3 regions of the Paraburkholderia sp. FW306-2-2C-D06C genome follow, and region 1 is predicted to be linked to each of the others. Evidence: predicted binding sites of a transcription regulator. Region 1 holds the regulator's gene; each other region holds the start of a gene.

Region 1 (4,746 bases):
GACCGCGTTCCCCGCGGTAAGGGAGAAAACCATGGCGAGCTACAAAAAAATCCTGCTTTGCTACGACGGCTCGCGCGAGGGCCGCAAAGCGCTGCGCTGTGGCGCCGATCTGGCGCTGGACCTGAAGGCGGAAACGCATCTGTTGTCGGTGGTGGACATGCGCTCGAGCATAGCGCAAAGCGCGGGCCTGCTCACCGACGTGGCCTGCGGCAGCTTCGAGAAGACAGCGCGTGACATCCTGCAGGAAGGGGTGGACTGGCTCACCGAGCGCGGCGTCAACGCGCAAGGACATTTCGCGTTCGGTCATCCCATCGACGAGATTGCCAATCTCGCCAACGAACTGCACGTCGACCTGGTGGTGGTCGGCCACCGTTGCCGCACGGGTCTGTCACGCTGGTGGATGGGCGCGGGAAATACGCCGCTGCTCGACCGGGTCTCGTGCAGCATTCTGGTGGCATGTTCGTCCGCCCAGGAGCAGCAGCAAGCGGCGGCTTGACGCCAGCCCCATGAACCGCGTCGACCGGAAGATCAGTCGTTCAGGTCGACCGCGGCGAACTTCCATGTGAGCAAACCTTCGCGCCGAAAGATCGCCGCGTAGCGCGCGTCGCCCGCGCCGTGCTGATACCTGATGACGAATTCGTTGATGCTGCGATAGCCCGCCGTGGTTTGCGGCGGTTGTGGCGGTGTGGCGCTGTTGCCCGCGTTGTTAGCCGCGCTGTGCGCTGCGGTGTTAGCCGCGTTGTTAGCCGTTTTGCCGTCGGCAGGGGACGCAGGCGCATTTTCCGCGGCAGGCGGCGCGGGCGGCCGCTCGCCCGGTTCGCCACGCGGCGGCATGCCGTTCAGCAACGCGGCTACGCCGTCCGGCGTCGCGTACGCATCTACTAGCGGTCCGATCAGCGCAACGCCGATCATCGCGCCAATGGCGGCAAATGGATTGCCGTTGCCATGTGCGTCGAGCCGGCGCGTCAGCAAGCCGGTGACCTGTTGCTTCAGGCTCTCGCGCAACGCCGGAAAGTCGACATACTGATTGACGGTCTCCGCATCGCGCGCGTCTGCCGCGCGTTTCAGATTGTTCAGCGCGATATATGGCGATGCATAGCCGAATCCCAGGGCGGCCACCACTGCAATCACAATCAGAACAACGATCAGCGGCCGTGCGGCGCTGCGTTTGGTGCGTGTCGAAACTGCCATCGAGTGGAACTCTCTATCAAGGGTGGTCTAACGTGGACCGCGGCCACACGAAAACGATCCCACGCGATGCAATATCTGAAGAGATCTGGAGAGGCGCGCGCAAGGCACCAGCAGGGCAATGACAGGTAAATGACAGGTTAATGACAGGTCAACAGCAGAGCAACTACACGCACGCCCCGCTCCTGATTACTCGAACACCGCCCCGTGCACGTTGGCTTCTTCAGCGATGCAGCGGTCGATCATCCGGCATACGGCGTCTACCGTGCCGACCATGATCAGCCGCGACGGCCCGTGATAGACGCGCACCGGTGCCCGTCGCGCCGGCTCTGCCGTATTCAGCCCTGAATTCAACGACACTCGAGCGAAAGCCGGCAACGACGACGGCAAGCTCGGCGCCCGCGATGCAGGTTCGTCGAACAGCGATGAAGCGCTGGCCGTGGACGCCTCGATCAGCGAACAGGGCACCAGCTTGCGCAGATGGCGCAAACGACCGAACTGGCGAAAAGGCAGCAGGCGGGCAAGGCGTTCCATGAGTCTCTCCAGGCGATTCAACGTAGGGGCAGCGGCGCGTTAGGCGTCGGGCAAGCGTTGGTAGAAGCAGGCGCTCAGAACTCGCCGGGGCGGATCAGCCCAACAGCGATGCCTTCCAGCGCGAAATCCGCACTGCCGGTCTGAACGAAGATGTTTTCGTAATCGGGGTTTTCCGCGATCAGTTCGATGCCGTTTGGCCGACGCTTCAGGCGCTTGACCGTTACGTCGTCGCCGAGCCGCGCGATGATGATCTGGCCGTCTTTCGCTTCGCTTTTCTTTTGCACCGCGAGCAGGTCGCCGTCGAAGATGCCGGCGTCGCGCATCGACAACCCGCGAACCTTCAGCAGGTAGTCCGGTTTGCTCGAGAACAGCGCCGGGTCGCACGCATAGTGCTGCGAGATATGTTCCTGCGCGAGGATCGGGCTGCCGGCCGCGACGCGGCCGATCAGCGGCAGCGACAGCTGCATGATGCTGGGGTGCGGCAACGTGAACTGGTGCGGCGAATCTTCGGGACCCGCCAGCAGACGAATGCCGCGCGACGCACCTGCCGCGAGTTCGATCACACCCTTGCGGGCCAAGGCACGCAGATGTTCTTCGGCCGAATTGGCCGAGCTGAAACCCAGTTCGGCGGCGATCTCCGCGCGGGTGGGCGGAAAGCCGGTACGTTCGATAGCCCGTCGGATCAGATCGAAAACCTGCTGCTGTCGTGCGGTGAGTTTGGTCATGGCGCTACTGTATGTATGAACAGGTGACTGTATTTTTATACAGTATTCGATGCAATTCAAGCTTTACTTTAAGTTCGTCGTCTGGGGTGTCGCTCCGGCGTCGCAAAAGGACGCTTAAACAACCGTTTTCGTGTCGCAACGCCTTATCCAGCTGCCATTACCACTTTTACGTATTAAAGAATGAAGAAACATTATTTTTAATGATGAAAGCCCTTCGATAGACTGGCCTCCGAGTTGACGCGCTGCAGACGCAAAAACAAGACGCCGTAACGGCAACCACAACGCGGAGAAGCTGGATGAACCATCGGGGCACGGGGCTGGCAGGCAAGACCAAAAAACTCATCGCGGCGCTCGCGTTCGGCGCGGCAACCGCTGTCGGCGTGATGGCGCAGGCGCACGCCGCCGACACGACGCTGCTGAACGTGTCGTACGACCCGACGCGTGAACTGTACCAGGACGTCAATCAGGCATTCGGCAAGGAATGGAAGGCCAGGACCGGCGAATCGATCACCTTCAAGCAGTCGCACGGCGGTTCGGGCGCTCAGGCGCGCTCGGTGCTCGACGGTCTGCAGGCGGATGTCGTGACGCTGGCGCTCGCCTACGACATCGACGCGCTGGCTAACAAGGGTTTGCTGGACAAGGGCTGGCAAAAGCGTTTGCCGGACAACGCGTCGCCGTACACGTCGACGATCGTGTTCCTCGTGCGCAAGGGCAACCCGAAGCACATCAAGGATTGGGACGATCTGACCAGGCCGGGCGTGTCGATCGTCACGCCGAATCCGAAGACCTCGGGCGGCGCGCGCTGGAACTATCTGGCCGCATGGGCCTACGCCGAACATCAGCCGGGCGGCAGTGACCAGAAGGCGAAGGAATTCGTCGGCAAGCTCTATAAGAATGCCGGCGTGCTGGATTCGGGGGCGCGCGGCGCAACGACCAGCTTCGTGCAGCGCGGCATCGGCGACGTGCTGATTGCATGGGAAAACGAAGCGTTCCTGTCGCTGAAGGAATTCGGTCCGGACAAGTTTGAAATCGTCGTGCCGTCGGTGAGCATTCTGGCCGAGCCGCCGGTTGCCGTGGTGGACAAGGTGGTCGACAAGCACGGCACGCGCAAGCTGGCCGAAGCGTATTTGAACTTCCTGTATAGCGAGCAGGGTCAGGAGATCGCCGCGAAGAACTTCTACCGTCCGCGTTCGAACAAGGTGCCGGCCGAGCTGACCGCGAAGTTTCCGAAGCTGAAGCTGTACACGGTGGACGATTCGTTCGGCGGCTGGGCGAATGCGCAGAAGACCCACTTTGCCGACGGCGGCGTATTCGATTCGATCTACCAGCCGCAGTAAGACTGCCAATGCCAGAAGCCGCTCAGGCGGCGAGAGGCGGCAACACCTGGCCAGAAAGCGCGCCCAGTGGGCGCGCTTTCTGGCTAGCCGGACGACCGCAAAAGCACGGCAAGCATCAACCCTGAAAGAGTATCCAGCATGACGACGTGGACCTTCCGAAAACCGAGCGCCTTGCCCGGTTTTGGCCTGACACTCGGCATCACGGTGGCGTATCTGAGCCTCGTGGTGCTGATTCCGCTTGCGGCAACTTTTCTGAAAACCGCCACGCTCGACTGGAGCCAGTTCGTGCGCGCGGTGAGCTCGCCGCGCGTGCTCGCGTCGTACCGGCTGACGTTTTTCTCGGCGCTCGGCGGCGCGCTGATCAACGCGGTGTTCGGCTTCCTCGTGGCGTGGGTGCTGGTGCGCTACACGTTCCCATTCAGGCGGCTCGTCGATGCGGTGGTCGATCTGCCGTTCGCGCTGCCGACGTCGGTGGCCGGCATCTCGCTTGCGGCGGTCTATGCCGGCAACGGCTGGATCGGGCAGTTCCTCGAGCCGCTCGGCATCAAGGTCGCCTTTACGCCGGCCGGCGTGCTGATCGCGTTGACCTTCATCGGTTTGCCGTTCGTCGTGCGGACCGTGCAGCCGGTGCTCGAAGAATTCGAGCGCGAGCAGGAAGAAGCGGCCGCGTGCCTCGGCGCGTCGCGCTGGCTGACGTTCCGGCGCGTAGTGCTGCCTGCGGTGTTTCCGGCTCTGCTGACCGGTTTCGCGCTGGCGTTCGCACGGGCGCTCGGCGAGTACGGCTCGGTGATCTTCATCGCCGGCAACGTGCCGATGAAATCGGAAATCACCTCGCTGCTGATCATCACCAAGCTCGAACAATACGACTACGCGGGCGCAACCGCATTGGCGGTGGTGATGCTGGTCGTGTCGTTCCTGATGCTGTTGTTCATCAATACCTTGCAGTGGTATCTGCAGCGGCG
Region 2 (4,746 bases), on a different contig from region 1:
TTCGATGGCGTCGGCGGCGCGCTATTGCCCGACGTAGCGAGCTTCCTCGCTCGCGGTGGAACGATCGTTAGCTACGGCTCCCTGGGCGGCGCTACGACGGACATTCGTTCCATCGCCCCTCGAGCGCTGACCATCAAGGGTGTGTCGTTGTTCAGTTGGCAATTCGAACCTGCGGCGGTGCACGATGCAGACGTGGCCAAGGCGCTCGAGCTCGCACGCAACTTCCCGAGCCTTTTCCCCGTAGCGGAACGATATCAGGCGAGCGACTACCTGGGAGCGCTCGAACATACGTACCGCAGGGGAAGGACCGGCATGGTGCTGCTCGCGTTCTAGCGCTACGCGTCCTGCGCAATGTGAGGCGCTCCTCGTCGTGAGGGGCGGCTTGGTAGCGTTCACCCCGGTTTTTGCACGATTTCGAAATGAGCCCCGAGTGCCGAAGTATTGCCTCTCGGCTTTCCAGCTAAGCATCTTATGAAAGGACGTAAGCCATGCGTGCTATCCAGAACACCGCTTTCGGCGACCCCGTCGAGACTCTGAAACTCGTTGACCTTCCGGAGCCGGCCAACCCCGGCCCGGATGAAGTCCTGATCGCGATGGAGTATGCCCCCATCAACGGCAATGACCTGGCCGTCATCACCAATCGCTTCGTCTACTCGACTCCACTGCCCTCGATCGTGGGCAACGAAGGCGTCGGGCGAGTTCTGCAGGTAGGCTCGAATGTCTCCAACGTGAAGGTCGGCGACCGCGTGTTGCCCCCGCTTTATGCGTTGACCTGGCGCGAGCGCCTGGTGATCCCGGCCAAGGGGCTGATTGCGCTGCCTGCCAACGTCGATCCACGTCAACTGGCCATGCTGCGCATCAATCCTCCCACGGCCGTACTTCTGCTCGGGCGCTTCGTTGACCTCAAGGAAGGCGACTGGATCGTGCAAAACGCGGCCAACTCCGGCATCGGCCGCACGGTGATCGCGTTGGCGAAGAAGCGTGGCCTGCGGACCATCAACTTCGTACGTCGTCCGGAACTGGTCAAGGAACTGGAAGAAGCTGGTGGGGACGTCGTTCTCGTCGATGAGCCAGGCGCCATCGACAAAGCCAGGGCCGCGGTCGGTCCGGGCAACGTCCGTCTGGCCATCGACGGCCTGAGCGGTTCGGCTGCGGTGCGCCTGATCGACGTGCTGTCGCAAAACGGTACGCTGGTGAGCTATGCGTTCACAAGCGGCGAGCTGGTCACGCCGCTCAAGGTCGTGGACCTGCATCTGCGCGGCATCGTCGTGCGCGGCATATACATCGACCTTCCCGAATACCTGCCGTACATCATGGACGCAATCAAGGAGTCCGCCGAACTGATGGCTCGCGGCGAGCTTGACCTGCCTGTGGCCGCCGTCTATCCGCTTGCGGACTACCAGAAGGCCGTCGCTCACGCAATCAAGGGTGGCAAGGTGCTGCTCGACTTGCGCTCATCGAACTGACCTGGCTGTTCTCCCAAGTGCCGTGCTCCTGGACGAGCATGGCTTCGTTGACTTACGTTGCCGCTGAGGTGTCGAAATGAAGATTGGTTTTATTGGAGCCGGTGCTGTAGCGCAGTCCATCGCCAGGAGTGCCATTCAAGCAGGACATGAGGTTGTCTTGAGCGCTCGTCGTGGGCCGCAGGCTTTGGGCGATATCGTGGCCGGACTCGGTCCGAACGCGTCGGCAGATACGGTCCAGGAGGTGGCCCGGCTCGAGCTGGTCATGCTCGCCGTTCCATGGCTTCAAGTCCCGTCGGCCCTGGATGGGCTGCCCAATTGGGCGGGTCGCATTTTGGTGGATACCACCAACCCTTTTACGCAACTCGAGCCTGAGCTCGTTCTGGCGGACTTGGGGGGCACGGGCGCCAGCGAGATCGTCGCGGCACACGCGCCAGAGGCTCGCGTCGTCAAGGCGTTCAATGCTATCCGCATGGAGCACTACGACAAGGGCCCGAAGTTTCATGACGGAAAGCGCGTCATCTTCGTCTCCGGTGACGACAAGGACGCAAAGGCGGTGGTGATCGGACTCGTCAACGATTTTGGCTACGCACCAGTGGATCTTGGCGGTCTGGTTTCGGGCGGTCGCATGCAGCAAGCGGGGGGTCCGATTGCTGGCCACGACTGGGTCGTCGCATAGGACTGCAAGGTATGCAAACCAATGTCGCGTTATTTCGGGAAGCAGAGCGGCTGGACGTCCGGTTGTCTTTGTGATCTGCCGTTGGCGGGACGCCACTTCGAACGTCGGCAACGGGTCGAAAGTACGCATCCGCTTGTAGTGGAACCGGACATTCGCGGCTGGTGGGATGCGAATGTCCGGAAAGCACCTTGTAGCCGCCCGACCAACGCCGATACATGAATGTCGGCAAAGGCCGACAAGGGAGCGCTCGTGTTTGACACTTAATTGCCCGCTAACGGTTTTAAGACATTTAAGCGCGGTAAGCGATGGAATGGACGCCCCTGCATTCGCTCTATGCGAAACCGTTGGTGAATCGGCATCCGGCCAAAACAACAAGAACTACCCCGTCGGTCAAGGTTCCCGCAGCGGGCTGTTCGAACGTATATAGCGCGGCTGCGATGTCTGCAGTCGTTGTATCACGATGATTCCGTCGAATATCACCGATGTGAAAGTTGCTTCCTAGTACCGACGAGGCATAGTTTCTAGTCTGCTTCCCGACGTAAGCCGGCGTACATTTTCGTGTGGTTGCGCCTCCCAATGCACTCCAGTTCGCCATCAAGCCGAAGACCAGAGGCGCCTCATCAAACCTGCATCTTGGCGCGCGTTTGGCGTTCGGATGCCAAGGAGAACTGGCCGGCGGGGCAGTCGATTCCAATCGAGCGCTGATCGACGCTTCATATCAGCCGCCGAAGTAGCACGCCTCCTGTGCAGCCGGGTCGGAGCGCGGCTCCTCCTTCGCCCCCGGATAGGCATGAGGAAGCAGTCCAGTCCTCGCCGAAACTCCCCATTTGCATTACAAAACGGGTCCACGACCTGACAAAAATACTGTATGAATGTACAGTCTAGGCATTTGCGACGCAGAACGCGATTTCTCGCTGTTTCGACGTTCATTACCGGGGGCTCTCATGAGCGCCGCGTTGGCCAAGCTAGACACTGAACGCTATTTTTGAGTATCAAGGCATGCCAGATCATAGGCGCATAGCCCACATTGACATGGACGCATTCTTTGCGTCCTGTGAACTTTCGCAGTATCCAGAACTGCGAGGCCAAGCCATGGTGGTTGCCGGCCGTCGTTCAGATGCGCCCCGAACGAACGCGGACGGCACGCGTGAATTCTCGCGGTTACGCGACTATACGGGCAGGGGCGTCTTGACGACCGCAACCTACGAAGCACGAGCGCTCGGAGTTCACTCTGGGATGCCGGCGATGAAGGCGGCCCGACTGGCGCCGAATGCCATTCTCCTTCCGGTGAACTTTGACCTCTACCGAACATACTCACGACTGTTCAAGGACGCAGTTCGATCCGTAAGTCCGACAATCGAGGACGTGGGAATAGATGAGGTCTACGCCGATCTATCGCTCTTGAATGACAAATCGGAGCAAATTGCGCGGAACCTGAAATCCGCCGTCTTCGAGGCGACCAACCTCACATGTTCGGTTGGAATTGCGCCAAATAAGCTCCTGGCAAAATTGTGTTCTGACATGCAAAAGCCAGACGGAATCACAATTTTGCGGCTTGAGGATCTGCAAGCTAGGATCTGGCCAATGGCTGCCGGAAAAATCAACGGTATTGGGCCGAAGGCCAACGCCAAGCTGACGTCTCTAGGGATAACGACCATCGGTGAAATTGCCGCATGCAGCGAGCAATGGCTGATCGAACAGTTCGGACGAAGCTATGGGTCATGGCTTCGCAGAGTTTCCCATGGGCTCGATGATAGGCCAGTGGTGACTCATAGCGAGCCTGTCTCGATGAGCCGAGAGACTACATTCGAGCAAGACCTGCACGCCGCACGACACAGGCAGGAACTCGGTACCGCATTTACCCGTTTATGCGAGCAGGTGGCGCTAGATTTGCAGCGTAAAGGCTATCTCGCGCGGAGCATCGGGATCAAGCTTCGCTTCAACGACTTTCAGACAGTAACGCGTGACGTCACGCTCCCAGAACCTGTTGCGGACGCTAAGGCGCTGCGTCACGCGGCCACCCAGTGCCTGAAACGGGTCGAACTTGTTAAATCCATCAGGCTGCTGGGGGTCAAGGCGGGCGGCCTCCAACGTGCGGGAACGACGGAGAGCGAGGCGTCGTCTCAGTTCACGTTGGATTTTTAATGCGCGTACCACCTTACCGAGCAAATGTATCCTAACCCACCAAACACGACCAAAACAGGCAGGTTGGGCGACACTGACCGTGACGAATGTCTTTTTATCAAGAAAAAATTGACTAGTTATTTTATACAAATCAAATAGTTACAACCAAAGAAGCCAGAATTACGCCTCCCACGTTCGCCATACGGCATCTACATCGACCTCACCGACCTGCCCGGCGAGCCGCGCGAGATTGCCGCGCGCATCAAACAGGCGGTCAATCAGGCAACCGGCCTCACCTGCTCCATCTGCGTGGCGCCGAACAAGCTGCTGGCGAAGATCGGCTCCGAACTCGACAAGCCCGACGGCCTCACGATTCTGACGCCCGCCGACGTGCCGCTGCGGGTCTGGCCGCTGCCGGTGCGCAAGGTCAACGGGATCGGGCCGAAGGCGGCGGACAAGCTGACCGCGCTCGGCCTCGCC
Region 3 (4,746 bases), on a different contig from region 1:
TTCAGGCCGCCGAACTTCACGAACGGAATGTTGCGCCGGGTCAATTCGATTTCGAGCGCGGCGCTATGGTGCGCGGCGCGAAACAGCACCGCCTGCGACTTGAGCTTCATGCCCTGTTCGCGCGCTTCGAGCACCTGTTCGACGACGTAGCGCGCCTGATCCGCTTCGCCCGCGACCGTCACCAGACGCGGGCGCTGAGCTGAGGCCTTGTCGGTCCACAGATTTTTCGTATAACGCTCGCTGGCGAGTTCGATTACCGCGTTCGACGCAGCCAGGATCGGTCCGGTGGAGCGGTAATTGCGCTCGAGCGTGACCTGCCTCGCCGGCGGATTGAAGTGCGCGGGGAAATCGAGAATGTTGCGTACGGTCGCACCGCGAAACGAATAGATCGACTGGGCGTCGTCGCCGACCACGGTCAGGCCGCGGCCGTCAGGCTTCAAGGCGAGCAGGATCGACGCCTGCAAGCGGTTGGTGTCCTGATACTCGTCGACCAGCACGTGATCGAAGCGCGCCGACAGGTCCGCGGCAAGCGACGGCTCGGCGGCCATGTGCGACCAGTAGAGCAGCAGATCGTCGTAGTCGAGCACGCTCTGCTTCTGCTTGGCTTCGACATACGCGGCGAACAGCATGCGCAGATCGGCTTCCCATTCGCGGCACCAGGGAAACGCGTGATTGAGCACGTCGGCGAGCGACGCGCCGGTGTTCACGACGCGCGAGTAGATCGCGAAGCATGTGCCCTTCGCCGGGAAGCGCCGCTCTTTCGCGGACAGGCCGAGCTCGTGGCGCACGAGATTCATCAGGTCGGCGGAATCCTCGCGGTCGTTGATCGTGAAGGCGGGCGCGAGGCCGATCAGATCCGCGTACTCGCGCAGCAGCCGCGCGCCGACGCTATGGAAGGTGCCCGACCACGTCAGCCCTTGTGCCAGCGCGGCGCGCGCGCCAAGCGCCGCGCCGGCGATGCGCGCGACGCGGCGGGTCATTTCGAGCGCGGCGCGGCGTGAAAACGTCAGCAGCAGGATGCGGCGCGGATCGGCGCCGTTGACCACCAGATTGGAGACCCGGTGCGCCAGCGTATTGGTCTTGCCCGAGCCCGCTCCCGCTATCACCAGCAGCGCGCCCAGCGGCTCGTTGGGCGTCTTGGCGCCGTACTCGACGGCTTCGCGCTGCGCGTCGTTGAGCTTTGCCAGCCAGGCGGCGGTATCGAACGGCGACGAGGATTCGGCAACGGTGGGCACAGTGGATTGGACGCTAGAGAGGATGCGTGGAGTCGGTTAGAGAACGGGCGACGCACACTGTATATCCATACAACCTCAGCCGGCAAGCGACCCTTTTTACGCGGTGGCGCCGCGGTGGCTCGCGCCGCGCCGCGCCGCGCGAAAGCACACGCGCCAGCGAAAAAAATGGCCCGGGCGCACCGGACCATTTTCACCGTGAGACGGCAAGGCGTTCACCATGCCCTGCCTTCGGCTAGCGCCTCATGCTGCTCCGCGTCAGCCGGATTGTCGCCGGCGTTCGCCTTGCCGGCGTCGGCTCGCGCGCCTTGAACCGCGCTATCGACGCCTCAGCACAACGCGCTTAGTGCTTTATTAGTGCTTCACATCAGCGCCGTCATCCTGATCGGCTGCCTGACCTTGCATGTTCATCTTCATTTCGTTGCTGGCGGCCTGCTTGTCCGCCTTCTGGTTGATCCTGGCGTTGCGCACCTGCTGGTTGTATTGCGACTTGGCAGCCTTCTGCTGTTCCTTCAGTTCAGCCTTCGACGACTTCTTCTGCGCCCGGAATTCGGCGTTAGCCTGCGCATCGGCGTCGCGCTTCTGAACCAGCGGGTCGGTCGAGCCCGGCGCCGTCAGACGGGTCGGAGCCGGCGTGACCGGCTGCACGCCCTGCGCGGCAGGCGCTGCGGGTGCTAGATCGGCGCCTTGGGTCTGAACCTGTGCCTGCGCGGAGAGGCCGGCGGCCGGTTGCGCCGCGGTCTGAGCGACAGCGGCGGTCGCGGCAAAGGCAGTAAGGGCGGTACCGATCAGGAGCGTACGAATCTGGGTCATGATTGTTTCCTCTCTAAAGTTGTCAGGACACGGGCGTCGACTCTGGCGTGACGTATCGATGCGTGCCTCGCCCGGTCTGCCGCCTGCTGGAGAATGCGGGAAAAATCCAGCAGGCTTTTCTACAGACCGCCCCTTTCGGAGTGAAGTTCGCGAGAAACACCCAGTGTTACGGAACGTTTCATTTTCTGACAAGTACATAACATCTGCTTGCAAATGCCTATGCACGACGGGAAATCCACGTGGACGCCGATCCAGGGCAAGCTTCTGGCTTATGATGCGAACCCTTTGCCTGAAGGCGCAAACGCCATGCCCAACCTCGATTTCACACTGACCGACGACTACGTCGAACTGCACAATCTCCTGAAGATAACGGGCCTCGCGGACAGCGGCGGCTCGGCGAAAATGATGGTCGCGGACGGCGCCGTGACCGTCGACGGCCAGGTCGAAACGCGTAAGACCTGCAAAATCCGCGCGGGCCAAGTGGTATTGCTCGGCGATACGCGGATCGCGGTGCACGAAGCTTGATGCGCGGGAGGCGCCGTACTCCGAGAATCCGGAGCCCGTACGCGCACCAAATTTGTGCCTGCTCCATCGACATTGCCGCGCCCAGGCAATAAGCTGTTGGTTTCGACAGACAAACAGTCAGCTGACAGCGACCCTGCGCACTCGGCGGCCAAGCCGTGTTTCGCAGCCGCCGCCCTGATCGCTCTGGTTGTCCCAAGTTGTCCCGAGTTGTCCCGCTCGCTCTGGCCGTCGGTCTGTCGCCACTTCCGCCGTTAAGCGCTCAATGACTCAATCCGGCTTCACCAGGGTGGCCGCCCGGCCGCCGACCCTGACCCGCCACGCCGCCGACACCGCCCGCCTCGCCGCCCCGCTCGCCATCGCGCAGCTGTCGCAAATGGCGATGGGCGTCACCGACACGATCCTGCTCGGCTCGCTCGGTCCCGACGCGCTCGCCGCCGGCGGTCTCGGCGCGAATCTGTTCTTTGTCGTGGTCACGCTGCTGCAAGGCGTGCTGACCTCGGTCAGCGTGAGCGTGTCGCACGCGCGCGGCGCCCAGGACGAGGGCCGCGTGCCGCATATCTACTGGACCGGCTTCGTGCTGTCGGTGCTGCTGTCGGTGCCGGCGTTCTTCCTGCTGTCGTTCGCCACACCGGTCCTGCTGGCGTTCGGCGAGCCCGCGCTGCTCGCGCACAACGTCGGCGAATACGCGGCGGTCCTGCGCTGGGGCGCGCTCGGCAGTCTGATCGGCGTGGGGCTGCTGCGTTCGTTCTTGCCGGCGATCGGCGCGGCCAGGCGGCTCCTGTGGGTGTCGCTCGTGAGCGTCGTCGTGAACGGTTTTCTCAACTACGGGCTGATCCACGGCGCCTATGGTCTGCCCCGGCTCGGCTTTCTCGGCTCGGCGGCGGCCACCACGATCACGGTCTGGCTAAGCGCGCTGGTGCTGATGGCGCTGCTGCATCTGCGGCCGCGCTATCGCCATTTCGTTGTCGCGACGCGGCCGAACGTGCCGTTGATGGGCGAGCTGTTCGGCATCGGCTGGCCGGTTGCGATCACCTACGGTGTCGAATCGACGCTGTTCCTCGCCACCGGCCTGATGGTCGGGTTGCTCGGCGAGTCGCAACTGGCTGCGCACCAGATAGCGTTGAACGTCGCCTCGGTGGCCTTCATGGTGCCGCTCGCGATCGGCCAGGCGGCCAACGTGCGGGTCGGCTTCTGGTCCGGTGCGGGGCAGCCGCTCGCTGCGCGCCACGCGGGTTTCGTCGCGCTGGCGCTCGGCGTCGGCTTCATGACGCTGTCGGGCATCGTGCTGATCGCCGCGCCGCACTGGATCGTCGGCCTGTATCTGCATCTCGACGACCCGGCCAATGCGGCGACGATTGCACTCGCCAGTTCGCTGCTCGGCGTGGCGGCGATCTTCCAGATCGTCGACGGCATGCAGACGGTCGGCTCGGGCTGCCTGCGCGGTTTGAAGGACACGCGCGTGCCGATGATCGTCGCGTCGTTCGGTTACTGGGCGATCGGCTTTCCGACCGGCTATACGCTGGCGTTTCACTTCGGCCTCGGCGCACGCGGCCTGTGGTGGGGACTCGCGGCGGGCCTCGCCAGCGTCGCGCTATTGATGACGCTGCGCTTTCACAAGCTGAGCTTGCGGCGCGTGCCGCCCGCATCCTCTGCGCCCACCCGGCCGCCCGCTCAGTCCGCTTGAGCTAGGCAAAGCACGGATGGTTGGTTGGCCGCGCCGGGAATCCGGTTGCACGCGCAACCAACGAATCCCGGCTAAGGCGCCTCGAACTGTAAAATGCGCGCTTTGGCACGCGTTGACACGCGTTTGGCAAATACGCGCGCACCCGCGCGACGCCGCTTGCGCTCCTCACGAAGGCCCGCGCCGCCCAACGGCTCATCATCCGCCGCCAGGGCCTGCCGCTCATCGCGAGCGGGACCCCGAGCACCTGCCGCGACTGACAGCGTGCCGATCGACCGACCCTCGACATTCACCATAAAACCAGAACCAAGGACCACCCGTCATGCTTGCCCGCGTCACCCGTTTATTTCCCCTCTGGGCGGTGCTCATTTCGATTGCCGCATACTCTTCGCCCGCCTCTTTCACCGGCATTGCGCCGCACGTCACCACGCTCCTGACGATCATCATGCTGGCGATGGGCGTCACCTTATCGGTGGCCGATTTTCAGCGCGTCTT

The links. Region 1 encodes LexA, which represses DNA repair genes until DNA is damaged. Its sites were predicted from a motif close to ACTGTATNNNNATACAGT; they were not measured.
Region 2: dinB (DNA polymerase IV) is a predicted target of LexA. The motif match lies at 3,006-3,023, and genes of this name have one in related genera.
Region 3: AC3WLT_RS05970 (ATP-dependent helicase) is a predicted target of LexA. The motif match lies at 1,292-1,309, and genes of this name have one in related genera.

Annotation. Positions count from the first base shown of each region.
Region 1 covers NZ_JBYSWU010000016.1:120,564-125,309, reverse strand. Annotated here, with positions in the region: gene AC3WLT_RS14970 (universal stress protein) at 32-496, shown strand; gene AC3WLT_RS14965 (DUF2939 domain-containing protein) at 529-1,191, opposite strand; gene AC3WLT_RS14960 (hypothetical protein) at 1,378-1,722, opposite strand; gene lexA (transcriptional repressor LexA) at 1,797-2,447, opposite strand; gene AC3WLT_RS14950 (sulfate ABC transporter substrate-binding protein) at 2,744-3,784, shown strand; gene cysT (sulfate ABC transporter permease subunit CysT) at 3,923-4,746, shown strand, end outside.
Region 2 covers NZ_JBYSWU010000008.1:121,260-126,005, forward strand. Annotated here, with positions in the region: gene AC3WLT_RS08590 (zinc-binding dehydrogenase) at 1-333, shown strand, start outside; gene AC3WLT_RS08595 (zinc-dependent alcohol dehydrogenase family protein) at 489-1,466, shown strand; gene AC3WLT_RS08600 (NADPH-dependent F420 reductase) at 1,543-2,142, shown strand; gene dinB (DNA polymerase IV) at 3,142-4,287, shown strand; partial or broken gene AC3WLT_RS08610 (Y-family DNA polymerase) at 4,474-4,746, shown strand, end outside.
Region 3 covers NZ_JBYSWU010000005.1:186,313-191,058, forward strand. Annotated here, with positions in the region: gene AC3WLT_RS05970 (ATP-dependent helicase) at 1-1,235, opposite strand, end outside; gene AC3WLT_RS05975 (hypothetical protein) at 1,587-2,045, opposite strand; gene AC3WLT_RS05980 (RNA-binding S4 domain-containing protein) at 2,352-2,570, shown strand; gene AC3WLT_RS05985 (MATE family efflux transporter) at 2,833-4,254, shown strand; gene panS (ketopantoate/pantoate/pantothenate transporter PanS) at 4,574-4,746, shown strand, end outside.